4 regions of the Mesorhizobium sp. XAP4 genome follow, and region 2 is predicted to be linked to each of the others. Evidence: predicted binding sites of a transcription regulator. Region 2 holds the regulator's gene; each other region holds the start of a gene.
The links. The regulator LexA, encoded in region 2, represses DNA repair genes until DNA is damaged. The targets are predictions, from matches to a motif close to TGTTCNNNNTGTGTTCNG.
Positions count from the first base shown of each region.

Region 1: the regulator LexA is predicted to act here: its motif matches at 4,729-4,746, upstream of P3C39_RS15225 (PA0069 family radical SAM protein).
Region 3: the regulator LexA is predicted to act here: its motif matches at 5,010-5,027, upstream of P3C39_RS12200 (DNA recombination protein RmuC).
Region 4: the regulator LexA is predicted to act here: its motif matches at 2,888-2,905, upstream of P3C39_RS11515 (YifB family Mg chelatase-like AAA ATPase).

Region 1 is NZ_JARIXW010000003.1:374,404-382,060, reverse strand. Features, by position in the region: gene P3C39_RS15260 (methyltransferase) at 1-335, shown strand, start outside; gene P3C39_RS15255 (S49 family peptidase) at 415-1,278, shown strand; gene P3C39_RS15250 (membrane protein) at 1,362-1,547, shown strand; gene P3C39_RS15245 (4-(cytidine 5'-diphospho)-2-C-methyl-D-erythritol kinase) at 1,568-2,467, shown strand; gene moaB (molybdenum cofactor biosynthesis protein B) at 2,454-3,008, shown strand; gene P3C39_RS15235 (hypothetical protein) at 3,029-4,003, opposite strand; gene P3C39_RS15230 (glycosyltransferase) at 4,147-4,671, opposite strand; gene P3C39_RS15225 (PA0069 family radical SAM protein) at 4,821-5,975, shown strand; gene P3C39_RS15220 (ribonuclease HII) at 6,128-6,829, shown strand; gene P3C39_RS15215 (F0F1 ATP synthase subunit B) at 7,109-7,600, opposite strand; gene P3C39_RS15210 (F0F1 ATP synthase subunit B) at 7,611-7,657, opposite strand, start outside.
Region 2 is NZ_JARIXW010000001.1:1,553,087-1,560,743, forward strand. Features, by position in the region: gene P3C39_RS07855 (AMP-binding protein) at 291-1,916, shown strand; gene kynA (tryptophan 2,3-dioxygenase) at 1,913-2,749, shown strand; gene kynU (kynureninase) at 2,828-4,075, shown strand; gene lexA (transcriptional repressor LexA) at 4,486-5,226, shown strand; gene P3C39_RS07875 (ComEC/Rec2 family competence protein) at 5,220-7,657, opposite strand, start outside.
Region 3 is NZ_JARIXW010000002.1:671,921-679,577, reverse strand. Features, by position in the region: gene P3C39_RS12230 (DUF6481 family protein) at 1-220, shown strand, start outside; gene sugE (quaternary ammonium compound efflux SMR transporter SugE) at 359-673, opposite strand; gene P3C39_RS12220 (hypothetical protein) at 879-1,004, opposite strand; gene P3C39_RS12215 (transglutaminase family protein) at 1,317-2,126, shown strand; gene P3C39_RS12210 (cation diffusion facilitator family transporter) at 2,254-3,219, shown strand; gene P3C39_RS12205 (GFA family protein) at 3,281-3,685, shown strand; gene P3C39_RS12200 (DNA recombination protein RmuC) at 3,706-4,977, opposite strand; gene def (peptide deformylase) at 5,081-5,611, shown strand; gene P3C39_RS12190 (hypothetical protein) at 5,659-5,922, shown strand; gene fmt (methionyl-tRNA formyltransferase) at 6,039-6,992, shown strand; gene P3C39_RS12180 (N-acetyltransferase) at 6,989-7,495, shown strand; gene truA (tRNA pseudouridine(38-40) synthase TruA) at 7,617-7,657, shown strand, end outside.
Region 4 is NZ_JARIXW010000002.1:528,527-536,183, reverse strand. Features, by position in the region: gene P3C39_RS11525 (EAL domain-containing protein) at 221-1,570, opposite strand; gene gshB (glutathione synthase) at 1,871-2,812, shown strand; gene P3C39_RS11515 (YifB family Mg chelatase-like AAA ATPase) at 2,987-4,519, shown strand; gene P3C39_RS11510 (J domain-containing protein) at 4,794-5,333, shown strand; gene P3C39_RS11505 (malate synthase G) at 5,400-7,568, opposite strand.

The DNA.
Region 1 (7,657 bases), on a different contig from region 2:
AGGCCCATGTCATGGAGGACGGGGTGTTCGAGAGCTGGATCCGCAGTGCGGCGGCGGTGGTCAGGCCGCGCGGCGGGCTTGCCGTCATCGCCCGCCCCGAACAGCTCGGCGCCATTCTCGATGCGATCGCAGGGCGCTTCGGCGATGCCGAAATGCTCGCCGTCCACCCTCGCCCAGACGCCGCGGCAATCCGCATCGTTGTGCGGGCAGCGCTCGGGGCACGGGGAAAGCTTGCCATCCGCCCGCCCCTGATGCTGCACGCGCAATCAGGCAACGGCCCTGACGAGCGCAGCGAAATGATTACCAACGGCCTCGCCTCGCTGTTCGGAGATTGAGCTAATCTGCCTGGCCACATTGCCGTTGGCCGGGAAATCCCTACATGCCTGCAACCTATCGACCGGAGACCGCGCCCTCGTGAAACGCCTTATCAACCGTCTGCTGCCGAAATCCTGGCGCTCCACCGTCGTCACCATTCCGGTCATCCGGCTGCACGGCACCATCATGGCAGGCGGTGGCCAGTTCCGGCCGAGCCTGTCGCTGGCCTCCACCGCTGGCCTCATTGAGAAGGCGTTTTCCTACGACGCCCCGGCAGTCGCCATCTCGATCAATTCGCCCGGCGGCTCGCCGGTGCAGTCGCGGCTGATCTTCAAGCGCATCCGTGACCTGGCCACGGAAAAGAACAGAAAGGTACTGGTCTTCGTCGAAGACGTGGCGGCGTCGGGTGGCTACATGATCGCGGTTGCCGGTGATGAGATCTTCGCCGACCCATCCTCCATCGTCGGGTCGATCGGCGTGGTCTCGGCTTCGTTCGGCTTCCCGGAACTGATGAAGAAGATCGGCATCGAGCGACGCGTCCACACCGCCGGCCAGAACAAGGCGGTGCTCGACCCGTTCAAGCCCGAGAAAAAGGAAGATGTCGAGCGGCTGAAGGCGCTGCAGCTCGAGGTGCACGGCACGTTCATCGACCTCGTCAAGGAGCGGCGCGGCGCGAAACTGAAAGACGACCCGGACCTGTTCACCGGCCTGTTCTGGACCGGCATCAAGGGCCTTGAACTCGGCCTGGTCGATGCGCTCGGCGACATGCGCACGGTGCTCAAGACCCGTTTCGGGGCGAAAACCCAGCTCAGGCTGATCACGACACCGCGCGGTTTCCTCAGCCGCTTCGGCCTGTTTGGCTCAAGCAAGGGCTTTTCAGCGCCCGATATCGCAGGCGCTGCCGCCAGCGGCCTGATCGATGCGGCGGAAGAGCGCGCATTGTGGTCTCGCTTCGAGCTTTGAAAACACGGCAAAAGCGTCTAGCATGAGAGCTTAACCGACCCGACCGGCCACCTTCGCCGGCCCAGCGTGGGAGGAGTTTTGGTATGCCGCAGATCATTTTCTTCGCCGTCGTTGGCGTCGCCGCCTATTTCGGCTACCGCACCTTCATCAGGGAAGCCGAACGCGTGACCGCCAAGGTGCGGCGTACCGAAAAGCAGACGGCCAACGGCGCGATGGGCACTTTGGTCAAGGATCCGAAGACCGGCGAGTACCGGCTGGCCAAGGACTGAGCACCATTTCGCAGACCATTGTGGACACCGACATCGGGTCGCGTAGCTGGCACGCGCACGCCAAGATCAATCTTGCGCTGCATGTCACCGGCAGGCGACCTGACGGCTATCATCTGATCGAAAGCCTGGCGGTGTTCACGCGGTTTGGCGACAGGATCGAAATCGCGCCCGCCGACAGCGATGAATTTACCGTGTCCGGCCGCTACGCCCCGGCCGTTCCTCTCGACGCCTGCAATCTGGTGCCTAGGGCGCGCGATGCCCTGCGACAGGCGGTCGGGCACGAGAGAACACCGCCGGTCGCTATCCGGCTGGAAAAGAACCTGCCGGTCGCCTCCGGCGTCGGCGGCGGTTCGAGCGACGCGGCGACCGTGCTGCGCGGGCTGGTGGAGACATGGGGCCTGGATATCGACGGCGCAGAGCTGGCGCGGATCGGCATTTCGCTCGGCGCCGATGTGCCGATGTGCCTGGCGGCAAAGCCCCTGGTCGCGCGCGGCATCGGAGATGAACTGTCGATGGTGCCGGATTTTTCGGCGCTTGGCCTGGTGCTGGTCAATCCGGGCACCCCGGTCTCGACGGCGGACGTCTTTGCGGCGCTTTCCCGGCGCGACAACGAGGCCTTGCCGCCGCTGCCGCGCAGCATCGATTTTCATAGCCTGCGCAACTGGCTGGAGATCACCCGCAACGATCTCGAGCCCGCCGCGCTGGCGATGCAGCCGGCTATCGGCAGGGCGCTTTCCTGGCTGAACAAGGCCGGATCGGGTTTTTCACGGATGTCCGGGTCCGGCGCCACCTGCTTCGGCCTGTTCGAGACCGGCAATGTCGCCAAGCGCGCCGCCGCCGAAATCCGCGGCCGCCAGCCCGACTGGTTCGTCGCGGCGACGCGCAGCATCGCATCGGAGGGATCTGATGGCCAGAATTGACGAGAGCCGCTCCTTCATTCCCGTGCGCATCGCGGTGCTGACCGTTTCAGATACGCGCAGCCTCGCCGACGACAAATCCGGCCAGACCCTGGCCGACCGCATCACCGAGGCCGGCCATATGCTGGCGGCCCGCGATATCGTCACCGACGATCGGGAAAAAATCCGCGACACGGTTCTGGCGTGGTCGCGGGACAAGAATATCGATGTCGTCATCACCACCGGCGGCACCGGTTTCACCGGGCGTGACGTGACGCCGGACGCGCTGGAGCCGATCTTCGAAAAGCGCATGGATGGCTTTTCGGAAGTGTTCCACCGGATCTCCTACGACAAGATCGGCACCTCGACGATCCAGAGCCGGGCGACCGGCGGCGTCGTCAACGCCACCTTCGTCTTCGTGCTGCCGGGTTCGCCGGGAGCCTGCAAGGATGCCTGGGACGGCATCCTGAAGGCACAGCTCGACTACCGGCATATGCCGTGCAACTTCGTCGAGATGATGCCGCGCCTGGACGAGCATTTGCGGCGCGGCAAATCAGCTCCGTAAAGCCGAGGCAAGCGTCGCTCTCAGCGGATGACCGGCTCGCCATGAAACCGCCGGCGCGACGGCGGCGAGACGCCGAAGCCGACTTCCATCATCAGTCGCGGCGTGCGTGCCGGCACGGTGCCCATATGGAAGCCAAAAGGGTCCTCGACGAAACCGAGACCGGCCTCGCCGGTCAGCGTCACCGGGCTCTGCTCGCCATAGACATCCAGGACCTGTTGCGCGGGGTGGCCAACCAGAAGCGTGAGCTGGTGCTTGAGGCTGCGGCGCTTGTGGCTGCCCCTGACATAGACATGCGGACCGGTGTCGGCGTCGACCGGCTTGAGGTAGAAGAAGAATTTCAGCATGCGCCAATCATCGAGGTCGAAATGATACTTGCCGAGCGAGGCGAGGTTCTTGTCGGCATCCGAAGCGGCACCGGTTGGAAAACTCCACCAGACGCGCGTCGTGATCAGTTTTGCCTGGCCGCCGAGATAGTGCGCGGCAATATCCAGAAGCAGCGGATCGCGCTGGATGGCAAGCGCCGCCGGGCAGTCGAGGATGCGCTCGAAAAAATGCCCGCTGAGCAGCGAGCGGCCAAGGCGTTTCTCGGCCTCGGCATGTTCCCCCGGCATGAATTCGAGACGGCGGTCGAAATTGCCGAAGCAAGGCGTGCGCCCGGCGAAGTCGGCGATCTCTTCATGGATATCAGGCGGCAGGACCAGGCCTGAGAACAGCCCGTCGGAGCGCAACGCATCGACGACCGCTCCCCGTTCGACACCGGCAAACATCGTATCCCCGGCATTGGCGACCGGGCGGGCGCGTTTTGCGCCCAGCCAATGCATGCGGCGTCCAGGCATTGTGCGCGCCAGCACGAACATCGGCAGCCAGGCGGGGTTTTCGCGCAGGTCCTTGAGATAGGTCGGAATGCGCACCGCGATGCGTCGCAACAGACTGCCGTCGCGCGCAATAGCCTCGAGACTGGCCGCGCCGGATGTGTCGGGGGTTGAAAGCTTCATTGGGTCCTCGGCTATGAGAGCACCACCGATGCCGCATCGGTGCTCGCCACTCGGCATGTCCCAAACCCAATTCCCGCTTGAACGGAAGCTAACCCCGCGTCAGATTTTGTGCAATGCACAATGGCCTGAGCAGCTGCAAAAAATCATGTCGAGGAGCGGCGTTCCTGCTTGGCGGGCGCCATCCAGATCTCGGCGTCGAGCCGCTTCGTTGCGAGGCCGCGGGCGATGGCCTCAGCACTGCCGGCACTCTTGGCCGCGGCCGCCGCCTGACGCTTGCTGATCAGCAATCCGTCGGCCAGGGCGCCGTTTCCCGAAAAGACCCGTGCCAGGAATGGCGTGCGGCTGGCCCGCGTGCGCGAAAACCGTGCCGCCATGGTCTGCCTGGCCGTATGCGCGACAACCTCATCGATCCAGCCCTCCACCAACCGCGCGCCCGGTTCCAGGAGCAGCAACCAGTCCCCCTTGGCCTGGCGGATGCCGGCAGCGACACCGCCGGTCACGTACTGACAGCCGGCATGCTCGGCCACACGATGCGTCTGGTCGGTGGAGCCTGTGTCGCAGACGATGACTTCACGCACCACGCCTTCGACCGCGCCGCCAATCAGCGAGGCGAGCGTGCGGGCGAGGCCCTCCTCGTCATTGCGGGTTTCGATGAGAACACTGAGCATCCTTAGCCGAATAGCGGAAAGCGCCGCACAGCGCCAGTTTTGCATCGCACCATAGAAAGTTCTTGCTTTGTTCTCATCGATGAAATAGGAATAATTTCATGAACAGAGCGATTCGACATAACACGGACAGTCCCTGGGAGCGGGCGAAAATGGAACAGATCGTGCGCGCCGACATTGCAGCTTTCGGAGCAGGAAGAGCCGAGATGGCCAATGCGATGGTCGAGCAGAGCGGCATGCGTGTCCGCCCGGACCGCAACCGCGGCAGGTCGGCCGGCATCAACCCGTCCGGCCGATTCGAGCCAGTCAGCCGGCACGTGTTCGACGATGGCTGGAATTCGCTGGAAGAACTGCCCCCCTTCAAGACCGAAGTGCAGGTCGAGAAGCCGCGCAGCATCATCACCCGCAACGAATCGCCCGACATTTCCTTCGACCGTTCCATCAACCCTTATCGCGGCTGCGAGCATGGCTGCGTCTATTGCTTTGCCCGCCCGACGCACGCGTTCATGGGCCTGTCGCCGGGTCTGGATTTCGAATCGAAGCTGTTCGCCAAACCTGATGCGGCGCGCTTGCTCGACAAGGAGCTTTCGAAGGACAGCTATCAGCCGCGCACCATCGCCATCGGCACCAACACCGACCCCTACCAGCCGATCGAGAAGCAGTACCGGATCATGCGCGAAATCCTCGAAGTGCTGGAAGCGCGCGGCCATCCGGTCGGCATCGTGACAAAGTCCGCCCTGGTGACGCGCGATATCGATATCCTGTCGCGCATGGCCGAACGCGGGCTCGCCAAGGTGGCGCTGTCGGTGACGACGCTCGACCGCATGCTGGCGCGCACCATGGAGCCGCGCGCGTCGACACCGATCAAGCGGCTGGAAGCGATCCGGCAGCTTTCGGATGCCGGCATTCCGGCGTCGGTCATGGTGGCGCCGATCATTCCGGGCCTGACCGATCCGGAGATGGAACGCATCCTCGATTCGGCAGGTGCGGCCGGCGCGCGCGAGGCGGGTTATGTGATCCTGCGGCTGCCGCTGGAAGTCAGCCCGATCTTCAAGGACTGGCTGCTGCGCCATTATCCCGACCGTTACCGCCATGTGATGTCGCTGGTCCGCTCCATGCGTGACGGCAAGGACTACGATTCGGAATGGGGCAAGCGCATGAAGGGCGCCGGTCCCTATGCCTGGCAGATCGGCCGGCGCTTCGAGATCACAGCCAAGCGGCTTGGTCTCAATGCCGAACGGCGCACGCTGCGGACCGATCAGTTCGTTGCCGCCGGGAAAGACCAGGTGCAACTGACGCTGCTTTGAAGAGACAATTCGTCGCGATGGTTTGATCCGTCGCGCACCAAGAATCCCGTCCGGCCTGCCCCGGCCTGCAGACGGTGCCCTCCCGGTCCGGCGCCCCACCCGACCCGGAGGGACTTGCGGAGAATCGGAGCCGATGCGAACCTCGCCGCAACATGGCTCGCGCGCGTTCTGATTCTCCGCCTCTCTTTGAGATCATCGAGAAGCCCGACTTCTCCTTCGAGACGAAGGCGATGGCGGAGGGGCTGTGGCCGGTCGCCGGGATGGACGAGGCAGGCCGCGGCCCCCTGGCCGGGCCGGTGGTCGCCGCAGCGGTGGTGCTCGATCCCGCCAACATTCCCGACGGCCTCGACGATTCCAAACGCCTCAGCCATTTGCAGCGTGAGGCCCTGTTCCTGCGCATTCTCGGCTCCGCACAGGCGGTCTCGATGGCCTCCATCAGCGCCGAGGGCATCGACGGCAGCAACATCCTCAAGGCAAGCCTGGAAGCCATGCGGCGCGCGCTGGTAGGGCTGTCGGTCCGGCCGAAGCTTGCGCTTGCCGATGGACGCGACGTGCCGCCGGGACTGCCTTGTGAAGGGCGCGCGCTGATCAAGGGCGACCAGCGTTCGCAGTCGATCGCCGCCGCCTCGATCGTTGCCAAGGTCATGCGCGACCGCATGATGTGCGGCTGCGGCAACCATCACGACCGCTACGGGTTCGAAGTCCATATGGGCTACGCCACGGTTCGTCATCGCACCGCGATCGAAGCGCATGGCCCGGTGGCGCGGCTGCACCGCGTGTCGTTTGCGCCATTCCGGCTGGGTGGGGCCGAGGTGGACGTGGTGGAAGAAGAGAGCTTCGCCGGGCTGGATTGAGCGACGACGACGACAAGCCAATCTCCCCCCTTGTGGGGGAGATGTCCGATAGGACAGAGGGGGCGCTGTCCCGCCGGCCTCTCAATCGATTGCAGTTATGCCCTCAGGCTTGTCCCGATAGACCGTAGGACAACAAAGGTTAGCGTTCCTTCACGCCCCCTCTGCCCTGCCGGGCATCTCCCCCACGAGGGTGGAGATCGGCAGCATTGGTATCAGCGCCACAACAAACAAGCCGCCAGGTTGCCCGGGCGGCTTTGATTGTACTGCGTGTGCCAACGCTCAGTTCAGCTTCGACTTCACGTCCGCGAGCGAAGCCTTGAACAGATCTGCACCGGCCTTGGCGTCGATCTTGCCGGCAAGCAGCGCGCGCGCTGCCTCGACGGCGATATCGACGGCGCTGGCGCGCACTTCGCTGATGGCATCACGCTCGGCCTGACCGATCTTCTGTTCGGCAAGCGCGGTGCGCCTGACGACATAGTCCTCGGTCTTCTTATGCGCGTCGGCGGCAAGCATGTCGGCTTCGCGCTTGGCGGCAGCGACGATGTCGGCGGCCTCCTGCTCGGCTTCCTTGCGCTTGCGCTGGTACTGGCCGAGCAGCTGCTGGGCCTCCTCGCGCAGCCGGCGCGCTTCGTCCAGTTCATTGCTGATCCTGGCGGCACGGGCGTCGAGCGCCTTGGCGATCATGCCAGGCACCTTGATGTAGACGGCAACGCCGAGGAAGATGATCAGGGCTATCGTGGCCCAGAGCGTCGCGAGAGATGTGTAATCCATGATGCGCTCCTCACCGGGCCACGGATTTGACCGCAGCCGCGATCTCGGCCTTGCTGG
Region 2 (7,657 bases):
CGCTGTTGCGCTAGCAATGGCCAGCGCCACGCCATGCGTCAATGCTCCAGGGCAAAAACATTTTAGGCTTGAAACAAATTTCGACTGGTGCGATCCTGCCCTTACGAACAGCCGACAATGGGAGGTCTGCTGTGCTGCCCTCACCTGCAGATGTTCACCCTTTCGGGCGCGCATCTCCGAGCAGGCGTGATGGGCAGCACGAAGCCTCCTCAGAGCAGGACCTTAGGATCCACCACATCCAGCCAAGGCGCATTGCGCACTGGCCAGGCAGCAGACGGGAGAGCGGCGACATGCTTGGGCCTTCAGCGCATATCGACACGTTCACGCGCGATCACCTGCCGCCGCCGGAGCAATGGCCCGATATACTGCTCGACGGCTTCGACTATCCCGAACGCCTTAACGCCGGTGTCGAACTGACCGACCGGCTGGTCGAGAAGGGCCTCGGCGACCGCACAGCCCTGATCGGCAATGGCCGCCGCCGCACCTACAAGGAACTGTCCGACTGGACGAACAGGCTCGCCCACGCGCTGGTCGAGAATTATGGCGTCGAGCCCGGCAACCGGGTGCTGATCCGCTCGGCCAACAACCCCGCCATGGTCGCCTGCTGGCTGGCTGCCACCAAGGTCGGCGCCGTGGTCGTCAACACCATGCCTATGCTGCGCGCCGGCGAACTGGCCAAGATCGTCGACAAGGCGGAAATCACCGTCGCGCTCTGCGACTCCAGGCTGATGGACGAGATGACCGCCTGCGCCAAGGACAGCGCCTTCCTCAAACAGGTCATAGGCTTCGACGGCACCGCCAACCATGATGCCGAGCTCGATCGTGCCGCTCTCGACAAGCCGGTGACATTCACCGCCGTCAACACCGGCCGCGACGATGTCGCGCTGCTCGGCTTCACCTCGGGCACGACAGGCGTGCCGAAGGCGACGATGCATTTCCACCGCGACCTCCTGATCATCGCCGACGCCTATGCCCGCGAAATCCTGGAGGTGACGCCGGACGACATCTTCGTCGGCTCGCCGCCGCTGGCCTTCACTTTCGGCCTTGGCGGGCTCGCTATCTTTCCCCTGCGCTTCGGTGCGGCGGCGACGCTGCTGGAGCAGGCGACGCCACCCAACATGATCCACATCATCGAGACCTACAAAGCCACGATCTCCTTCACCGCGCCGACTGCCTACCGCGCCATGCTGAAGGCCATGGATGAAGGTGCCGATTTGTCTTCGCTGCGGGTTGCCGTTTCAGCCGGCGAAACCTTGCCCGCTCCGGTTTTCGAAGAGTGGACGCAAAAGACCGGCAAGCCGATCCTCGACGGCATCGGCGCCACCGAAATGCTGCACATCTTCATCTCCAACCGCTTTGGCGACATGAAGCCCGCGTCGACCGGCAAGCCGGTCGGCGGCTACGAGGCGCGCATCGTCGACGACGAGATGCGCGAAGTACCGCGCGGCGCGACCGGCAGGCTGGCGGTGCGCGGCCCGACCGGCTGCCGCTACATGGCCGATATCAGGCAGAAGGACTACGTGCGCGACGGCTGGAACATCACCGGCGACACCTTCACGCAGGACGAGGACGGCTTCTTCCATTTCGCCGCGCGCTCCGACGATATGATCGTCAGCGCCGGCTACAACATTGCCGGCCCCGAGGTCGAGGCCGCACTTCTGTCACATCCCGACGTCGCCGAATGCGCGGTGATCGGCGCCGAGGACGCCGAGCGCGGCCAGATCGTCGAGGCGCATGTCGTGCTGGTGCAGGGCGTGGCGCCTGACGCATTGACCACCAAGCGCCTGCAGGACCATGTCAAGGCGACGATCGCGCCCTACAAATACCCGCGATCGGTGAAATTCATTGCTGCTTTGCCCAAGACCCAGACCGGCAAGATCCAGCGCTTCCGGCTGCGCACGGAGAAAGTCAATTGAGCGAGCCCTACGATCCGGCGTCCGAAGGCGCACAGATGTCGTTCAACGAGCGCATGTCGTACAGCGACTATCTGCACCTGGAGAAAGTGCTGGAGGCGCAGACGCCGCTGTCGTCGGCGCATGACGAGATGCTGTTCATCATCCAGCACCAGACCTCGGAACTGTGGATGAAGCTCGCTTTGCACGAGATTGGCGCCGCGATCCGCTCGATCCGCGCCGACCGGCTTGAGCCGAGCTTCAAGATGCTGTCGCGAGTCGCGCGCATCTTCGAGCAGCTGAACAATGCCTGGGATGTGCTGCGGACGATGACGCCCAGCGAATACACCCAGTTTCGCGACGCGCTCGGCCAGTCCTCGGGTTTCCAGTCCTGGCAGTATCGCGCCATCGAGTTCATGGCCGGCAACCGCAACCTGGCCATGCTCGGCCCTCACAAGCATCGGCCTGACCTCAGCGGAAAGCTGGAAGCCATCCTGGCCGAGCCATCGCTCTACGACGAAGCGCTGCTGCTTTTGGCGCGCCACGGATTCGACATCGGTGCCGATGCCAGGCGCACGGACTGGCGTGAGACGCGAACCGAGAATGAAGAGGTCCTGGTCGCCTGGCAGACCATCTACCGCGATCCGCAGCGCTACTGGATGTTCTACGAACTGGCCGAGAAGCTGGTCGACTTCGAGGATTATTTCCGCCGCTGGCGCTTCAACCACGTCACCACGGTGGAGCGCATCATCGGTCTGAAGCGCGGCACCGGCGGCACGTCGGGCGCTTCGTATCTGAAGAAAATGCTCGAGGTCGTGCTGTTTCCGGAGCTGTGGACGGTCCGCACCCGGCTCTGACATCATCGAAATGAGAACAGGCTCACCGAAGGGACGCTCTGTGGCGGAAACCCCTTCGCGAACAACCGGGGACTGACCATGAGTGGAATTCCTGATCTCGCCGCAGTCGAAGCGATGGATGCCACGGATCCGCTGCGGGCCATGCGCGACCGTTTCATTCTGCCGGAGGGGGTGATCTATCTCGACGGCAATTCACTGGGGGCAGCATCTCATGCCGTTTTCGGCGAGCTGCAGCAGGCGGCGACGCAGGAATGGGCCCGAGATCTTATCCGAGCCTGGAACACGGCCGGATGGTTCGAGATGCCGATCGAACTCGGCGACCAGCTCGGACGCCTGATAGGAGCCGCGGCCGGCCAGACCGTTGTCTGCGACACGACATCGATCAACATCTACAAGGTGCTGCACGCAGCGATGGAGATGCGGCCCGGCCGGTCAGCCATCGTCGCCGAAGGTGACAGTTTTCCCACCGACCTGTACATCGCCGAAGGCGTGGCCTCGACCCGGGATGGCGTCCTGCTGCGCCTCGCGGGCGTCGACGCGCCGACCATCGAAGATCTGATCGACGAAAACGTCGCGGTGGTGCTGGTCAACCACGTCAATTACAAATCGGGTGAACTGCGCGACATGGCGGCGCTGACGCGCAGGGCTCATGCGGCCGGAGCGCTGATCGTCTGGGATCTCTGCCACACCGCCGGCGCCCTGCCCGTCGAGCTCGATCAGGCAAATGCCGATTTCGCTGTCGGCTGCACGTACAAGTACCTCAACGGCGGTCCGGGCGCGCCGGCCTTCATCTATGCCGCGCAGCGCCACCACGGCGATATCAGCCAGCCGCTCAGCGGCTGGTGGGGCCATGCGCGGCCCTTTGCCTTCGAACGGGGTTATGTTGCCGGCACCGGCATCCGCCGTTTTCTGTGCGGTACGCAACCGGTCCTGTCGATGCGGGCGCTCAAAGGCGCGCTTGCCATCTGGAGCGACGTCGACATGGCGGCATTGCGAAAGAAGAGCGTCGCGCAGACAGAACTGTTCATCCAGCTCGTCGAAGCCAAGTGCGGCGCCTACGGTCTCACGCTGGAGACCACCCGCGACGCGACCAGGCGCGGCAGCCAGGTGTCGTTCCTTCACGACCATGGCTATCAAATCATGCGGGCGCTGATCGAGCGCGGGGTGATCGGTGACTTCCGCGCACCGTCGACCATCCGCTTCGGCTTCACGCCGCTCTATGTCAGCTACAAGGATGTGTGGCTGGCGGTTGAGGTTCTGGAAGATATTCTGCGCACGGGTGCATGGAAGGACCAGCGTTTCGCCGTCAAGGAAGCCGTTACCTGACGCACCGATCCCGGCGATCCGCCGTCGCTGCCCTCACTGCCTGGCAAATGACGGAGAGCTGAATTTCCAGCCAAAATGCCCAACTGACGTTGGCGTTTTGGCTCCGTTTCGTTCACGGCCAACGAACGTCCCGAAGGTTGCAATCGCCCCTTGTCGAGGTCGATCGACAGATAATGCCAAGCTTTGGTAGAGGATAAGCCACAGGTCATTAACCATAACAATTTCAATGTGAGCAGGCGCATTGCCGAAGGTGGCGCCCGTGGATCGTAACCCGCTGGCAAGCGCCAAATAATTTCAGCAGCCTTAACAAATTCATTAAACTTTAAACGGTTGCAGAACACAACTGGAACAGATAGTGTTTGTTCTGGGTTTGTTTTTCGATTCTGGTTTCAGGGAACCTGGGGGCCGCCATGCTGACACGCAAGCAACATGAACTGCTGATGTTCATCCATGAACGCCTGAAGGAGAGCGGCATTCCGCCATCCTTCGACGAGATGAAGGAGGCGCTCGACCTTGCCTCCAAATCCGGGATTCATCGGCTGATCACGGCCCTTGAGGAGCGCGGCTTTATCCGCCGGCTGCCCAATCGGGCCCGCGCGCTGGAAGTGCTGCGGCTGCCGGACTCCATCGCGCCAGGCCTCAATGCGGCAAAGAAGTTTTCGCCAAGCGTCATCCAGGGCAGTCTTGGTCAGGGTGGTGCTCTTGGCCGGCAGATCAAGCCGGCGCCTTCGCGGATGCCTTCGCCCGGCAATGACGACGATGCGGTCTCTGCCGTTTCGATCCCGGTCATGGGTCGCATCGCCGCCGGCGTGCCGATCGATGCCATCCAGCATCAGACGCATTCGATTTCGGTGCCGCCGGACATGATCATGGGCGGCGCGCACTATGCGCTGGAGGTCAAGGGCGATTCGATGATCGAGGCCGGCATCTTCGACGGCGACACCGTTATCATCCGTAACGCCGATACGGCCAGCCCCGGCGAGATCATCGTGGCGCTGGTCGATGAAGAGGAAGCGACGCTGAAGCGGTTCCGCCGCAAGGGCGCCTCGATTGCCCTCGAAGCCGCCAATCCAGCCTATGAGACACGGATTTTCGGGCCCGACAGGGTCAAGGTGCAAGGCAAGCTCGTCGGCCTGATCCGTCGCTACTGAGACGGCTGTGGGTTGACCACTGGCTTCTCGGGTTTCTTGAAGGGGGCCAGCCCCCTCGCCTCGCGAGAGTATTTGCGTTGCGTGTGCCAGGGCCGATATGGGCTGTCCACGGCGAAGCTGATCGTCGCCGGCGTGGTCGCCGATTGGCGATCGAAGAAGACCGCGGCACTGCCTTTGCGAGCCAGTTGCCGCTTGGTGATGACGAGAACCAGCGGGTTGTGACAGGCGTCATAGGCGGTGGCATCGTTGACGACGATCAGATCGGCGAAGCCGCAGGCTTTCCAGGTGTCCTTGCGGTCCTCGACATAGGCAATGATCGCACCGGACATGTGCCTGGCCACGCAAACGCCTGAGGAGCAATAGAACGGCGATCCCGGCGGTAGCTCAACGGCATCCGCTACGTCGAATTGCCCATCGCTGTTGTCGAACACTTCCGGAACGACGATGGTTTCCGATGTCAGCGCGCGTTTCCAGTTGTCGACGGTGAATTCGTTCGGCCGTTGCCGGCTAACGGCAAGCTCACCGCCACCGATCGGCAACGCCACCAGCCGGGCGTCTTCCGAGATCAGCACATCGGGCGTGCGCGTATCCGAGACGGTCAGCAAGCCTGCCAACGCGAATGGCAGAGCCGCGATCCGCAGCCATGTCGTCGCCATCGTCGCGATGACCAGGGCAATGGCCACCAGCAGGACCGACTGTTGCGAAATCAGCCCGACCCCATCGACAGGCGAACGCTCGGAGATCCAGCCTGATATGGCGATCATCATCGTCAGGCCCTTGCCCATCAGGTAGAGAGCTGGCCAATCCAATCCGAAAGGCATCAGCAGCGCGCTGGCGACGGCCAGGAACATGACGACGGTGACGATCGGCATAACCGCGAGATTGGCGAACAGGCTGAGCGGCGACACACGCTGAAAATGCCAGATGGCAAACAGCGTCGTGGCGCTGCCGGCGATGATCGAGGTCATGGCCAGACCGATTGCCGCCAGCAGGAATTTTCGTGTCAGGAACCCGGGCAAGGATCGCTTCGGCGGTGGCGTTCTTGCTTTTCCCGCGCGGTGATCCGCCCAGCCGGCATAAGCGCCGACCAGAGCCGCGGTCGCGGCGAAAGACATTTGAAAACTCGGGCCGACCACCTCATGCGGCGACACCACGATGACGGCGATCGCCGAGATCGCCAGATTGCGCATGGTGAGTGCTGCTCGATCGAACAGAACTGCAATCAGCATCACTGCCAGCATGATGAAGCTGCGCTCGGCGGCGACGACGATACCTGAGATGACGAGGTAGGCTGCGATCGAGAACAGTGCGGCGGCAGCGGCATACTTCTTGACCGGGCGACGCGCGGAAAAATCGGGAAACAAGGCGAAGGCGCCGCGCAGCAACCCCATGATGGTGCCGGCGACCAGAGCCATGTGCAGTCCCGAAATGGAGATGATGTGGTAGATGCCGGTACGTCGCATCGCCTCATTGATGTCATCGGGAATGCCGGCGCGCACGCCGACGATCAGCGCCGCGGCGATCTCGCCTTCGGCGCCGCCGACGCTCGCCCTGATATGGTCGGCGATGCCTTCACGGGCATTTTCCACGCTGGAGGAAATTCGGGCCGACAGCGGCATGTCGCCATCATCGGTGACGACAAGCTTGGGATTGCCGAGAAAGAACCCGCTGCCGCCAATGCCGGCAAAATAGCTGTCGAGGGAGAAATCATAGCTGTCCGGTCGCACCGGCCCGGTCGGCGGCAAAAGCTTGGCATATCCGGTGATGAGAGAGCCTGCGGTCACGTCAGCCGGGATCTTGCGTGCCGAAAGCCGCACCCGTTCCGGCGCATAGCGCAGTTTCGGTCTTGCGGTCGATGTTACGTCGATGGTCAGCCGGATACGGCCAGTTTCCATCCGGTCGAGCGAGACGACGCGGCCGGTCACCTGCGTCGAGATTTCCGAGCCCAACATTTGTGTGCCCGCACGCCACGTCTCGACCTTGGCAGCAAGCAGTCCTAGGGTGCACAAAAGTGCCGCCATGAAACACAGATGGGTCTTTGGCCATGAGCGCGAGACCAGCGCACAGATCCCCGTCAGGATGACAACCGCGACAGGTCTCACAAAGTCAGGCTCCGCAGCCAGCGAAAAATAGCCGATCGCTCCGATCGCAAGGCAGACCGGTACCAGCAGGAAGGCCACGCCCCGGTCGAGTTCCAGGCTCGCCGCCGTGTTCACGCTGTGGCCCAGGCGAGGCAGTGATATCAGGCCGATCTGCCGGCGCACGCGCACGATCCTGCCGGTTTCGGCAACAGGAACAGAGGCGGCGATACCCGTTTGCAAGGGCAGCTTGCCGGAATCCGGCACGAGGGGCGACGGCGGCGGCAATGAGGCTGGCAGAGGCGCAAACAGGGACCGTTCGCTGACGCCAATGGCAGCGTCCTCGCCCTGAT
Region 3 (7,657 bases), on a different contig from region 2:
AGCGGTCGAGAAGGCCGAGCGCGAGGCAGCAGCCGAAGCGGCACGTATCGCCGCCGAGGAAGCTGCACAGGCCGAGGCCAAGATTCGGGAATCCGAAGAGAACGAGCGCATCGCCCGTCTTCTGGCCGACGAAGCCGAACGCAAGGCCAAGCGTGACGCGCGTTATGCGGCACGCAAGCAGCGTACCGGCAGGACGCCTCCGGGCTTCTCCGCCCGCTAGCTCTCGGCTACGGAGCAATCTGCTTCGAGAATCAGGGTCGCCTCGCAGCGGCCCTGAACGTGTTTGTCCCATGCATGTCGCCCTGGTCCCGGCTCTGGGAGGACGACATGCGCAAACCAAGAGACCTAAGCGTTACCGTCAGGCGGCGAACTTCAGCCCCATGATGCCGCAGACGATGAGCGCGATGCAGGCCAGCCTGATCGCGGTGGCCGGTTCGCCGAGCAGCCAGATGCCGAGCAGTGCCGTACCGACGGTGCCGATGCCGGTCCACACCGCATAGGCGGTGCCGACGGGCAGCGCCTTCAGCGCCAGGCCGAGCAGAGTGAGGCTGACGACCATCGAGGCAACGGTCAGCACGGTCGGCACCAGCTTCGAGAAGCCATCGGTGTATTTGAGGCCGATTGCCCAGCCGATCTCGAACAAGCCAGCGAAAAAGAGAAGAATCCACGACATCGACAACGCTCCATCAGAGCATCGGACCCGAAAGGTATTTCGGCGCCCGACGATCAGTCAAACAATGGCGGGTCGTCCCGTCCGGATTTGGGGAAGCGCGAGGTCGTCCCCGCCACGCCAATATAAGAATTTCGGGCGCTCGAGCAACAGCGACCGGCAACAAGTGTCGCCGGCCGTAATCTTATTGCGAAGTGGATCGCCGGACCTACTTGTCCTTGAGCTTCATCGCCTTGACCGGCGGCGCCTTCAGCGCCGGAGCCGGAGCGGGCTTCTTGGCGTCCTTCTTCGGCTTGCGGGCTTCCTTGCCTGCCTTCATCGCACCTTTAGCCATGATTCGTTCCTCCTGATGTGAGAAGCCAAGTGAAACAAGAGAACCGCCCGACCGCAAGGGGTTAGCGACTGTTGCCGCCGACAGCGGATCGCTTTCAACCGGTTTCTAGAGCAATTCACCGTTTCGCGGAAACAGTGAATTGCTCTAACTCTTTGTTTTGACGCAATTCCGGACGGAAAACCGCTTCACACTTTTCCTGGAATTGCTCTAATTTGCTCGTAAACCATGGCGGTCCGTGCCATGGTCATTTTCGCACTGCAGCATCGACCCGAGCTTCGCCGGGTGATCGTCAGGCAGGCCGTCAGGACGACAATGCGAATCCACATCGGCTGCGAGATGAGCTTCGACTTTCCGCAGGAAACGCCGCTCATCGCGATGCTGAATGTGCACTATTCGCGGGCCTCCGATCTCGAGCGGCCGGATTTCCTGATCTCCAATCCACCGGTGCCGATCGAAAGCTATCGCGACAGTTTCGGCAATTGGTGCAACCGGCTTGTCGCGCCGCCCGGGCGCTTCACCTTCGGCACCGACGCGGTGATCCGCGACCCCGGCACCTTCGAGATGGGCGACCCGATGGCCTGGCAGCACGAGGTGCGCGACCTGCCGGCGGACACATTGCTGTTCCTGCTGCCCAGCCGTTTTTGCGAAAGCGACCTTCTGGCTGACGAGGCGTGGCGGCTGTTCGGCAACACGCCGCTGGGTATTCCGCGCGTGCAGGCGGTCTGCGACTTCGTCCACAGCCACATCGTCTTCAACTACGGCAATGCACGGCCGACGCGCACCGCGGCGGAAGCCTATCGTGAACGGAGCGGCGTGTGCCGCGACTACGCGCATCTCGCCGTCACCTTCTGCCGGGCGCTCAACATCCCAACACGCTATTGCACCGGCTACATCAGCGACATCGGTATGCCGAAGCCATGGGCAAGCATGGATTTCTGCGCCTGGATGGAAGTCTATCTCGGCGGCCGCTGGCATGTCTTCGACCCGCGCAACAATGCACCGCGCATCGGCCGCATCCTGATCGCCTCCGGCCGCGACGCCGCCGACGTGCCGCTGACCCATATTTTCGGCCCGGGAACGCTTGCCGGCTTCAAGGTGTGGACCAGCGAGATCATCGAGTAGTCGCCGTTTTCCATAGACCGATCTCTCATGGCCGCTGCCGTGGACGACCCGACATTCGCGCGGTGTGATGCCTGTGGAGCTTTAGCGGCCTGGCCGCTAGACTGCGCCTTGAACGGGGGCAAATGCCATGGCCGGGCACGGCGGCTCAAAAAAGGTGATCTACGCGGCGCTCGCCGGCAATCTCGCCATCGCGCTGACCAAGTTCGCCGCCGCCGCCTTTACCGGCAGTTCGGCGATGCTGTCGGAGGGCGTCCATTCGCTGGTCGATACCGGCAATGGCGGCCTGCTGCTCTACGGCATGCACCGCGCCGCTCGCCCTGCCGATCGCACGCATCCGCTCGGCCACGGCCGCGAACTCTACTTCTGGAGCTTCATCGTCGCGCTCCTCGTCTTCGCGCTGGGCGCCGGCGTGTCGTTCTATGAAGGCGTGGTCCATATCATGGCGCCGGAGCCGGTCGCCAACGCCAAGGTAAACTATATTGTTCTGGGCCTTTCCTTCCTGTTCGAAGGCAGTTCGTGGTGGGTGGCGCTGAAGGAGTTTCGCCGGCAGAAGGGCAGGCAAGGCTGGCTGCAGGCCGTGCAGTCGAGCAAGGATCCGAGCGTCTACACCGTGCTGTTCGAGGACAGTGCGGCACTTCTCGGCCTGATCGTCGCTTTCGCCGGCATATTGGCGGCGGAACTGCTGGAGATGCCGGAGCTCGACGGCGCCGCCTCTATCGGCATCGGGCTGATCCTTGGCGCGACCGCGATCTTCCTGGCCCGCGAAAGCAAGGGCCTGCTGATCGGCGAGCCGGCGTCGCCCGAGGTGCAGATGAAAGTGCTGGCGATCGCCCAGCAGGATCCGGCGGTGCAGCGGGCGAACGGCGTCCTGACCGTCCATATGGGGCCGACAGAGATCGTCGCCGGGCTCAGCATCGAGTTCGAGGACCATTTGACGGCGCCCGAGATCGAAGCTTGCGTCGAGCGCCTGGAGGCGCAGTTGAAGAAGGAAATGCCGGAGATCACACGGCTGTTCGTCAAGCCGCAGACGTCAGGCACCTGGGAGCAGCGACGCAGGCTGATCGATTCCGCATCCGATCCTGCCCTGGACTAAAACCGTGCCATTGCCTCACGGCCTTGCGCCGCTAGATTGAAGGGGCTTTGGAGGAACGAAGATGAGAATAGACGGCGGCTGTCATTGTGGCGCCATCACCTACGAGGCGGAGGTCGATCCGGAAAAGACCACGATCTGCCACTGCACGGATTGCCAGCAACTGACCGGCACGGCTTTTCGCCTTACGGTTCCGGCGCCGGAAAGCAACTATCGCATCACCAAGGGCACGCCGAAAATCTACATCAAGATCGTGGCGAGCGGCGCCAAGCGCACCCAGGCCTTTTGCGCCGACTGCGGTTCGCATCTTTACGCCACGTCTGTCGGAGATGGTCCGAAGGTCTATGGAATTCGCGTGGGGACCGCGCGGCAGCGCCAGGATTTGATCCCGACACAGCAGAAATGGCACCGCTCGGCGCTGCACTGGCTGCCTGAATTTCAGGGCATGACCACGTTGGAGGAGCAGTAGCACCGGTCCGGCACCGCGCCTCAATCGTCGCCTTCGACGACCCTCAGCCTGAGCTGCCCGGTTTTCGAATCGGCAACGCGCGCGCCGGTATCGACCTTGGCGGCGGGACCCCGTGACGCGGCGTCTACGGCGGCATCGCCGTCGGGCTGCGCGCCGAATTCCAGCGCCTCGATCTTCTGGCCGCGCTTGGTGACCTTCGACGTCGAAACCAGTATGTCGTCGATGTCCTTGGCCGACTGGCCGAAATGCACCTGCAGCTTGCGCACCCGCTCATCGACACGTGCAACATCCTCCATCAGCCGGATGACCTCGCCCTGGATCAGGTGCGCCTGTTCGCGCATGCGGGCATCCTTGAGGATCGCCTGGATGACCTGGATCGACAGCATCAGCAGCGACGGCGAGACGATGACGACGCGCGCACGGTGCGCCTTGTGCACGATCGCCTCGAAATTCTCGTGGATCTCGGCGAACACCGATTCCGACGGCACGAACATGAAGGCAGTGTCCTGCGTCTCGCCCTGGATCAGGTATTTTTCCGAGATATCGCGGACATGGATCTCGATGTCGCGGCGGAAGGCCTGCGAAGCTGCCTTCTGCAGATCGGCGCCATCGGCGGCGCGGATGGCGTTCCAGGCTTCCAGCGGAAATTTTGCATCGATGGCCAGCGACGGCGCGCCGTTCGGCATCTTCACCAGGCAGTCGGGCCGGCTGCCGTTCGACAGCGTCGCCTGGAACTCATAGGCGCCGTGCGGCAGGCCGTCGGCAACGATCGCCTCCATGCGCGACTGGCCGAACGCGCCGCGCGTCTGCTTGTTCGAGAGGATCGCCTGCAATTGCACGACCTGGCCGGCGAGCGACTGGATGTTGCCTTGCGCGACGTCGATGATCGCCAGCCGTTCCTGCAATTTGGCCAGGCTCTCATGCGTGGATTTGGTCTGCTCGGTCATGGTCTGGCCGAGCCGGCCGGTCATGGCGTCGAGGCGTTGGCCGATCGATTGCGTCAGTTCCGCCTGCCGTGCGCCGAACACTTCCGCAATGGCGCCCATGCGGCCCTGCATTTCGGCCTGGCTTTGCAGAATGCCGGCCATCCGCACTTCCGCATCGCGGGCATGATCGGCGGCTTCCGCGGCCGCCACGGCGCGCGCCTTGGCCGACCGCCACAACGCAATGACCAGCGCCACGAACAGGGCCAGAAACAGCAAAACGCCGAAGGCCAGCGCATGGCCGAGCGTGATCGTTGTGGCGCCAAGCCGGGCGACAGGCTCCGAAAGGATGGTGCTCAAATCATTCATGTGGACAGCATAGACGATTCGCCGCGATAGCACAGATCAAAACGTGAACGCGCCTGATGCCAACCGGTTGACGCGTTTCGCTGGAGGTCTTAGGTGGAACGCCATGCCGATCAAGCCGCTTATCATCCTTCCCGACCCCATCCTGCGCCAGGTTTCCAAGCCCGTAGAGCGTGTCGACGCGCCTTTGCGCAAATTAGCCGACGACATGCTGGCGACCATGTATGATGCGCCGGGCATCGGGCTGGCGGCAATCCAGATCGGCGAGCCGCTGCGCTTGCTGGTGATCGATCTCGCCAAGGAAGACGAGACGCCGGCGCCGCATGTCTTCATCAATCCGGAAATCCTGGAGAGCGCCGACGCGCGCTCCGTCTATGAGGAAGGCTGCCTGTCGATCCCGGATTATTACGCCGAGGTCGAACGCCCCGCCTCCGTGCGGGTCAAATATCTCGACCGCGACGGCAAATTGCAGGAGATAGAGGCCGAGGGGTTGATGGCGACCTGCCTGCAACACGAGATCGACCACCTCAATGGCGTCCTGTTCATCGATCACATCTCGAAGCTGAAGCGCGACATGGTGGTAAAGAAATTCAAGAAGCTCGCCAGGGACAAGGCGCCGGGCAAGCTCGCGGGATAAGGTACGGGAGTCCCCTCCAGGCCTATTGTCGGCAGGATTGCCACCAAATGGAGATGCCGACGGTCGACATGCTGATCAGGGACATTCCTGAGCCTTTGAAGCGCGAGATCGAACTGGCGGCGCGCGAGGTCGGCCAGAGCGTCTCGGACAAGGCCATCGGCCTTCTGCGCAAAGGCATAGTTGCGGAGAGGCCGGCCCGAGAGGAGTCGAGCCTCTCGGCGTGGGCTGCAATTCGCTCGGCTTTCGTATCTGAAAGCGCAATTGGCGATGAATACGCGGAAATCATGGAGAAGATCGAAGCGGAAAGATAGCGCGACGGTCGTCCCGCGACTTCGACGGCCTTGACCTAAAGCTCGTAAACCCGTTTGAAGCAGATGCCTGAGCCGGCACACTGCGCGAGCAAGAAGACAGGATACCGGAAGAAAAAATGCCCCTTCGCCTCATCTTCATGGGTACGCCGGAGTTTTCGGTGCCGACCTTGCGCGCGATCGCCGAGGCTGGCCATGAGATATCAGCCGTCTATACCCAGCCGCCGCGCGCTGCCGGACGACGCGGGCTGGAGCTGACGCCGTCGCCGGTGCAGCGCGAGGCGGAGCGACTGGGCATCGAGGTGCGGACGCCGGTTTCGCTCAAAGGCGAGGCCGAACAGGCCGCTTTTCGCGCCTTGCAGGCCGATGTGGCGGTGGTCGTCGCCTATGGACTGCTGCTGCCGAAGGCGGTTCTGGAGGCAACCCGGCTCGGCTGCGTCAACGGCCATGCGTCGCTTCTGCCGCGCTGGCGCGGCGCCGCCCCCATCCAGCGCGCCATCATGGCCGGAGACCTGGAAAGCGGCATGATGGTGATGCGCATGGAAGAGGGCCTGGACACCGGTCCGGTCGGGCTGGTTGAAAAGTGCGCCATCGAACCCGATATGACAGCCGGCGATCTGCATGATCGGTTGATGAGTGTCGGTGCTGCCTTGATGGTGGAAGCGCTGGCGCGGTTGGAAGGGAACACCCTGACATTCACCACACAAGCTGTGGATGGGGTGACCTACGCCAAGAAAATCGATAAATCCGAGACTCGCGTGGACTGGACTCGCTCGGCAAGTGAGGTCCACAATCATATTCGTGGCTTGTCGCCCTTTCCAGGCGCCTGGTCGGAGATAGGAATTGGCGGCCGCCAGGAGCGGCTGAAACTGCTTCGCTCGACGCTGTCGCAAGGCCTGTCGCCTTCGGAAGATTTGGGCGAGTCGGGAGGAATTCTCGATGACCGGCTGACGGTCGCCTGCGGGGCAGGCGCGATCAGGCTGGTCGAAGTTCAACGGGCGGGCGGAAAGCCCGCTGCCGCGTCGGAATTCCTGCGCGGGGCCAAGATCGAAAAAGGACTGAAATTCTCATGAGCATGATGTCGATACGCGCGGCAACGCCGCGGGATCGCGAGGCCATCCGCCTCGTCGAGGAACACGCTTTCGGCCAGCAGGCGGAGGCCGGTCTGGTCGACGCGCTGGTGACCGGCGGCGACGCGGTTGCCGAGCTGGTTGCGGAAGAGGACGGCCAGGTGGTCGGCCATATCCTGTTTTCGCGGCTGTTCGTCCAGAATGGCGGCAAGACCTTCGCGGCCGTAGCGCTGGCGCCGCTGGCGGTGGAGCCCTCGTTCCATGGCAGCGGCATTGGCGGCGCGCTGATCCGCGAGGCGCATATCCGCCTCAAGGATGGTGGTGAGACGCTGGCCGTGGTGCTGGGCGACCCCACCTATTACGGGCGTTTCGGCTATAGCCACACGCGTGCCGAGAACTTCGAAAGCGAATACCAGGGCGAAGCGCTGCAGGCGCTGGCCTGGGGTGACGCGCCAGAAGCAGGCAGGCTGGTCTACGCCTCCGCCTTCACCGCTCTCGCCGCGTAGAACAGTCAGCCGTTTTCACGGAAACGGCGAACTGCACTCCTCTTTGTTTTAACGCAATTCCGAACGGAAAACCGTTTCACACTTTTCCTGGAATTGCTCGAGGCGAGAGCTCTAGCCGCAAATGCCGCGTTTTCGCCTCGACATCGAATATGACGGCAGCCT
Region 4 (7,657 bases), on a different contig from region 2:
GAAAGGGATCATGCGCAAATGTTAAATGCTACAGCGTCCTTTGCGCGTCTTGAAAGACGCGCGGCGCCGTAGCGTGATCGGCGCGCATCCTAGCCACGCAAGGCGCGCGGGCAAGGGCGAACCGCCGAATTTCAGGGCTTATGTCAGACAAAACGACAATGCGCCGCACCGGATGCGCACGGCAGCACCGTCGGGGTTGGGGATCTCGGAGGACCGCCGGTCAGATCGCCTTGGCGCGCAGGGCGCCGCGGAAGGAATCGCGGAGATAGCCGAGCGTGGCGTCGGCATCGACCGGCTTGCCGAACAGATAGCCCTGTCCGCCGGCGCAGCCAAACTGGACCAGGCGATCGGCCTGCGCTTCCTGCTCGATTCCTTCGGCGACGACGTCCATGCCGAGCCCTTCGCACATTGCGAGGATAGCGCGGATGATGTGTTCCGACGGCCTGTCGTCGAGAATGGAGGAGACGAAGGCGCGATCGATCTTGAGCTTGTCGAAATGGAATTCGCGCAAGCGGCCGAGCGAGGACTGGCCGGTGCCGAAATCGTCTAGCGAGACGCGGATGCCGACGCGGCGCAGATCCTCGACGATCTGCGCGGCCGAGGCCGGGTCGTTCATCAGGCCGGTCTCGGTGATCTCGATCTCCAGCCGGCGCGGATCGAAGCCGGTGCGGTCGAGGATCGCCAATATGTGCAGGCCGGTGTTCTGGTCGACGAGCTGCGAGGGTGACAGGTTGAACGACAGGAACAGGTCCTTCGGCCAGCTTCTGGCGGCCTCCGTCGCCTTGCGCAGCACCAGCTGCGACAACGGGCCGATGATGCCGCGCTCCTCGGCGATGGGAATGAAGACGGTCGGCGGCACGGAACCCAGGTCGCGGTCGGTCCAGCGCGCCAGCGTCTCGAAGCCGATGGTGCGGCGCGTGGCGAGATCGACGATGGGTTGGAAATGCGGCTCCACTTCGCCGGCCGAGACAGCCCGGCGCAGCGCCTGTTCGATGCGGGTGACGCGCTTGGCCGCTTCTTCCATCTCACGGGTGTAGACGACGACGCGGCCACGGCCGGAACGCTTGGCGTGGTAGAGTGCCGTCTCTGCCTTGTTGATGAGGATTTCCGTGGTCTCGTCGCCCGAATAGAACAACGAGCAGCCGACCGAGGCCGAAAGCCTGGCGGTGCGTTCGCCGACATCGTAGGGCGCCGACAGGATCTCGATCAGCATGCGCGACTTTTCGGCCGCAGCGTCCTCGCTGAATACCATCGGATAGAGAAAAGCGAATTCGTCGGCGCCGATGCGGCAGACCGTGGAATAGCCGTCCATAGAGGCGCGCAGCCGCATCGCGACCTGGATCAGGATGTCGTCGCCGGCCTTGTGGCCGAACAGATCGTTGATCGGCTTGAAGCCGTCGAGGTCGAGAATCCCGACGGTAAAGGGCGCGGGATCGTCGGCTCGGTCGGCGATCAGCCGATCGACCTTGTCGAAGAAGCGGCGATGGTTGCCAAGCCCGGTCAACGGATCGGTGAATGCCAGATCCGTGCTCTCCCTGTTTGCCTGACCGGTGCCAAACGAAGTTTGCATCGGTGTCCCTGTTTTGTGACTTCGGAATTTATTTTCAGACTGGCAGCAAACCCTTTAGGAAACGTATCGCGAAATCGATTTTCCATGGGCAACCGCGACCTGTTTCGAAGGATCGATGTGAGGTGTGGATTCGGGCTCAAGGAACAACGAGGACGCGCAGCCTGGCTCCTGTCACGGAATGACCGGCAGGGCCGAGCTTGCGACTTGCTGATGCCAATCTTCAAAAGGTCGCGATTGGCAGACGGGCAGTGAGCCTGTACAGGCAGGACAGTCGTCCATCCGAGCCGCCGGAGACCCGCCATGAAGCTGAAAATCGCCGTCCAGATGGACCACATCTCCACCGTGTCGATCGCCGGCGACACCTCGTTCGCGCTGTCGCTGGAAGCGCAGCGGCGTGGCCATGAGCTGTTCCACTACACGCCGGATCGGCTGTCGTTGCGCGACGGCAAGGTGTTTGCCCGCATTGAGGAGATGCAGGTGCGCGACGAGAAAGGCAGCCACTATTCGCTGGGCGAGAAGGTGCGCACCGATCTGTCGGAGATGGACGTCGTCCTGCTGCGCCAGGATCCGCCCTTCGACATGAACTACATCACCACCACGCACATCCTGGAGCGCATCCACCCGAAGACGCTCGTGGTCAACGACCCGGCCTGGGTGCGCAACAGCCCGGAAAAGATCTTCGTCACCGAATTTGCCGACCTGATGCCGGACACGCTGATCACCAAGGATCCACTCGAAGTTGCCGCCTTCCGCAAGGAGTTCGGCGACATCATCGTCAAGCCGCTCTACGGCAATGGCGGCGCCGGCATCTTCCATCTGCTGGAGGGCGACCGCAACCTGGCCTCGCTGCTGGAAATGTTCGGCCAGATGTTTCGCGAACCCTATATCGTGCAGCGCTATCTCAAGGACGTGCGCAAGGGCGACAAGCGCATTATCCTGATCGACGGCGAGCCGGTCGGCGCCATCAACCGCGTGCCCGCCGAACATGATTCCCGCTCCAACATGCATGTCGGCGGCCGCGCCGAAAAGACCGAGCTGACGGCGCGCGAACGCGAGATCTGCGCACGCATCGGGCCTTCGCTGAAGGAGCGTGGCTTCATCCTGGTCGGCATCGACGTGATCGGCGACTACATGACCGAGATCAATGTCACCTCGCCGACCGGCGTGCGCGAGGTCAAACGCTTCGGCGGCGCCGACATCGCCAGCCTGTTCTGGGATGCAGTCGAGGGCAAACGCGGGTAAGCCGTTTTCATTTTGTCTTAACCATGTTCCGTTTTTGCAACCGCGCTCAATTCGGCTGCAACCCACGCGCTCACATGTTCCCGTAATGTTCTTGATTTGACCGAGGATTTGTGATTGTCTGCCCGTGGGGCCATTTCTTGGCCATCGCGTGGGTTGTGGCCTGGGGGCAAAGAAATGGTGGCGCGGGTTCGCACGGTCGCTTTCCAGGGCATCGAGGCCGTGCCGGTCGACGTGCAGGTGATGATCGCGCCCGGCAAGGTCAACATGCACATCGTCGGCCTGGGCGACAAGGCGGTGGCCGAAAGCCGCGAGCGGGTGCAGGCCGCACTGCATGCATCCGGCCTGTCGATGCCGTCGAAGAAAGTCACGGTCAATCTGGCGCCGGCCGACCTGCCGAAGGAAGGCAGTCACTACGACCTGCCGATCGCGCTTGGCCTGATGGCTGCGCTTGGCGCCATTCCGGGCGACATGCTGGCCGGCTATGTCGTGCTTGGAGAATTGTCGCTCGATGGCACGATTGCCGCGGTCGCCGGCGCCTTGCCGGCGGCGATCGCCGCCAATGCCGAGGGCAAAGGCCTGATCTGCCCGTTCGCCTGCGGACCTGAGGCGGCCTGGGCTGGAAAGGATTTCGACATTCTGGCACCGCGCAGCCTGATTGCCATCGCCAATCATTTTCGCGGCACGCAGGTGCTGTCGCGCCCCGAGGCCGGCATCCACGCCGCCGCGCTGGATTTGCCCGACCTCGCCGACATCAAGGGCCAGGAGACCGCCAAGCGGGCGCTGGAAGTGGCGGCCGCCGGCGGGCATAATCTTCTCATGATCGGCCCGCCGGGCTCGGGCAAATCGATGCTGGCGCAGCGGCTGCCGTCGATCCTGCCGCCGCTGGCGCCGAAGGAATTGCTCGAAGTCTCGATGATCGCGTCGGTGGCGGGAGAGCTCGGCGAAGGCAAATTGACCGACCGGCGGCCGTTCCGCGCTCCGCACCACTCGGCCTCGATGGCGGCGATGGTCGGCGGCGGCATTCGCGCGCGGCCGGGCGAGGTGTCGCTGGCCCATCACGGCGTGCTGTTCCTCGACGAGTTTCCCGAGTTCACGCCGCAGACGCTCGATGCGCTGCGCCAGCCGCTGGAGACCGGCGACTGCATGATCGCGCGAGCCAACCATCGCGTCACCTATCCAGCGCGTATCCAGCTGGTGGCGGCGATGAACCCGTGCCGCTGCGGCATGGCCGGCGAGCCTGGTTATCGCTGCCTGCGCGGCGAGCGCTGCCGCACCGACTATCAGGCGCGCATTTCGGGCCCGCTGCTCGACCGCATCGATCTCAGGATCGAAGTGCCGGCGGTCTCGGCCAGCGACCTGATCCGGCCCGACCGGGCGGAGAAAAGTGCCGATGTGGCGCTGCGCGTGGCACGCGCCCGCACCATCCAGCGCGAACGTTTCGAGCGGCTCGGCGCCACCCGCGCCACCACCAACGCGCATTGCGCGCCCTCGGTCATCGAGGAGATCGCCATGCCTGACGCCGCCGGCCTGTCGCTGCTCAAGGACGCCAGCGAAAAGCTCGCCTTTTCGGCGCGCGCCTATCACCGGGTGCTGAAGGTGGCGCGGACACTGGCCGATCTCGACGCCAGCGAAACCGTCGGCCGCATCCATCTGGCCGAAGCGATTTCCTATCGCATGAGCTCGGAGCGGGTGGCGCAGGCGGCGTAGGTCACTCGCCGCCCGACAAGCCGACTCTGCCACGCCACCTTCCGCAATCACGCCATAACCGTCATCCGACGAATCGGCCATCTCCGCACTGCGGCGGACCTGATTGTCCGCTTGGTCGACGTCCTCACCACCCAACGGCCCCCACCGACCGGGCGCCGGCCGTTTCTCCGTCTTCGGGGCGTGGACGTCATCGCATCGGACCAAAGTCTTGGTCTCCGCATTGGGAATTCCTTATTTAGATAATGTGAATATGATTGTGGTCGGGGAGCCCGCTATGTTCGTTGACTACTACGAAGTTTTGGAAGTCAGCCCGAACGCCAACTCGGAAACGCTGGAGCGCATATTTCGCTATTTTGCGATGCGCTATCATCCCGACAATCGCGAAACCGGCGATGAAGCCCGCTTCAGTGAAATCGTGGAAGCCCACAACACGCTCAAGGATCCGGTCAAACGCGCTCAATACGACATCGCGTATAGGGACCATGCCGGCCTTCGCCGCGAATTGACCGAGGAAGCCAGCAACAGCAAAGGCATCGAGCGGGATGTCGTGATCCAGGCCAGGCTGCTGTCGCTGCTTTACGCGAAGCGCCGGCACGACGTCAGCAATCCCGGGATCGGGGATGTGGAGCTCGAACGCCTGTCAGACTGTCCGCGAGAGCATCTCGAGTTTCATCTCTGGTATCTAAAAGCGAAGGGCTGGATAGCAAGAGTGGAAAACGGGACGATCGCGATTACGGTGGAAGGCGTCGATAGGGTCAACTCCGAACACCGTCGCGATCCCACCATCCGGCTCCTGGACCATACAGCTTCCTGACGCCTCACCTCCGGAGGAAGTCAGGCCGAAGACCTGCCGCCCCATTCACGGCAGGGACTGGCCTCTTCAGCCCTGCTGCGCCTTCAGTTCCAGCCGCCGCGCGTGCAACACCGGCTCCGTATAACCATTCGGCTGTTCGCGGCCCTTGAACACCAGGTCGCAGGCGGCCTGGAAGGCGATGGAGTTGTCGAAATCGGCGGCCATCGGGTAGTAGAGCGGATCGCCGACATTCTGCAGGTCGACGATGGCCGCCATGCGGCGCAGCGAATCCATCACCTGGATTTCGGAGCAGACCTTGTGGTGCAGCCAGTTGGCGATGTGCTGTGAGGAAATACGCAGCGTGGCGCGGTCTTCCATCAGGCCGACATCGTTGATGTCAGGCACTTTCGAGCAGCCGACGCCCTGGTCGATCCAGCGCACGACATAGCCAAGAATGCCCTGCGCGTTGTTGTCGAGTTCCTTCTGGATATCATCCGGCGACCAGTTCGGCCGCACCGCGACGGGCACCGACAGGATGTCGTCGAGCCTGGCCTTGGGCCGGTTCTTCAGCGCCGCCTGCACGGCGTGAACATCGACCTTGTGATAGTGCGTGGCATGCAGCGTGGCCGCCGTCGGCGACGGCACCCAGGCAGTGTTGGCGCCGGCCTTGGGGTGGGCGATCTTCTCGACCAGCATCGCAGCCATCAGATCCGGCATCGCCCACATGCCCTTGCCGATCTGGGCGTGGCCGGCCAAGCCGCATTCCAGCCCGATGTCGACATTCCACGCCTCGTAGGCGGAAATCCAGGCGGCCTGCTTCATGTCGCCCTTGCGGATCATCGGGCCGGCTTCCATCGAGGTGTGGATCTCGTCGCCGGTGCGGTCGAGAAAGCCGGTGTTGATGAACACGACGCGCTCCTTTGCGGCGCGGATTGCCTCCTTGAGGTTGACGGTGGTGCGCCGCTCCTCGTCCATGATGCCCATCTTGATGGTATTTTTCGCCATGCCGAGCAGCGCTTCGACGCGGTCGAAGATCTCGACGGCGAAGGCGACTTCGTCGGGCCCATGCATCTTGGGTTTCACGACATACATCGAGCCGGCACGGGAATTGGCGCGGCGGCCGTTCGGCCCGACATCGTGCAGCGCGATCAGCGCCGTCATCGCCGCATCCATGATGCCTTCCGGAACCTCATTGCCGTCGCGGTCGAGGATCGCCGGGCTGGTCATCAGGTGGCCGACATTCCTGACCAGCATCAGCGAGCGGCCGGGCACGGTCAGCGTGCCACCGGCGGGCGCGGTGTAGGCGCGGTCGGGATTGAGCTTGCGGACAAAACTCTTGCCGCCCTTGGTGATCTCTTCCGCCAGGTCACCCTTCATCAGGCCGAGCCAGTTGCGGTAGACGACGACCTTGTCTGGCGCATCCACCGCCGCGACCGAATCCTCGCAGTCCTGGATGGTGGTCAGCGCCGATTCCAGGATGACATCGGCGATGCCCGCCGGATCGGTGCGGCCGATCTGGTTGTTGCGGTCGATCACGATCTCGATGTGCAGGCCGTTGCGCACAAGCAGCACGGCATCGGGATTGGCGGCATCGCCGCGATAGCCGACGAATTGCCTGGGGTCGGCCAGCGTCGTCGAGCCGGCGCCGGCGCTCAGCCGCAAGGCACCTTGCGCCAGCGACAGGCCATTGACGCCGGCCCATTTGCCGGACGTGAGCGGGGCAGCCTCGTCGAGAAAGGTCTTCGTCCAGGCGACGACCTTGGCGCCGCGTGCCGGATTGAAGGCTTTGCCCTTTTCGGCGCCATCCGTTTCGGGGATGGCATCGGTGCCGTAGAGCGCATCGTAGAGCGAACCCCAGCGCGCATTGGCAGCGTTGAGCGCATAGCGCGCATTCATCACCGGCACGACCAGCTGCGGTCCGGCAACATCAGCAATTTCCGGGTCGACATTGTCGGTCGACACGCTGAAGGCCGGGCCTTCGGGAACGAGGTAGCCGATCTCTTTCAGGAAGCCCTTGTAGGCCTCCATGTCGACCGGCGCGCCGTGATCGCGATACCAGCCGTCTATCTGTTCCTGGATGGCGTCACGCTTTGCCAGCAGCGCCCGGTTCTTCGGCGCCAGATCATGGACGATGGCCGAAAAACCGTTCCAGAAGGCGTCCGCTTCGATCCCCGTGCCCGGCAGCGCTTCCGTGGCCACGAACTCATGCAGCTCGCGGGCAATCCGCAATCCGGCGATCTCGATGCGGTCGGTCATCAGGCTACTCCAGATGAAAGGCTTTGCGGGCCTTTGGCATGTCAGGTTTGCCGGGTCAATTCAGCTTAGGGTGAAGGTGGCGTATTTCG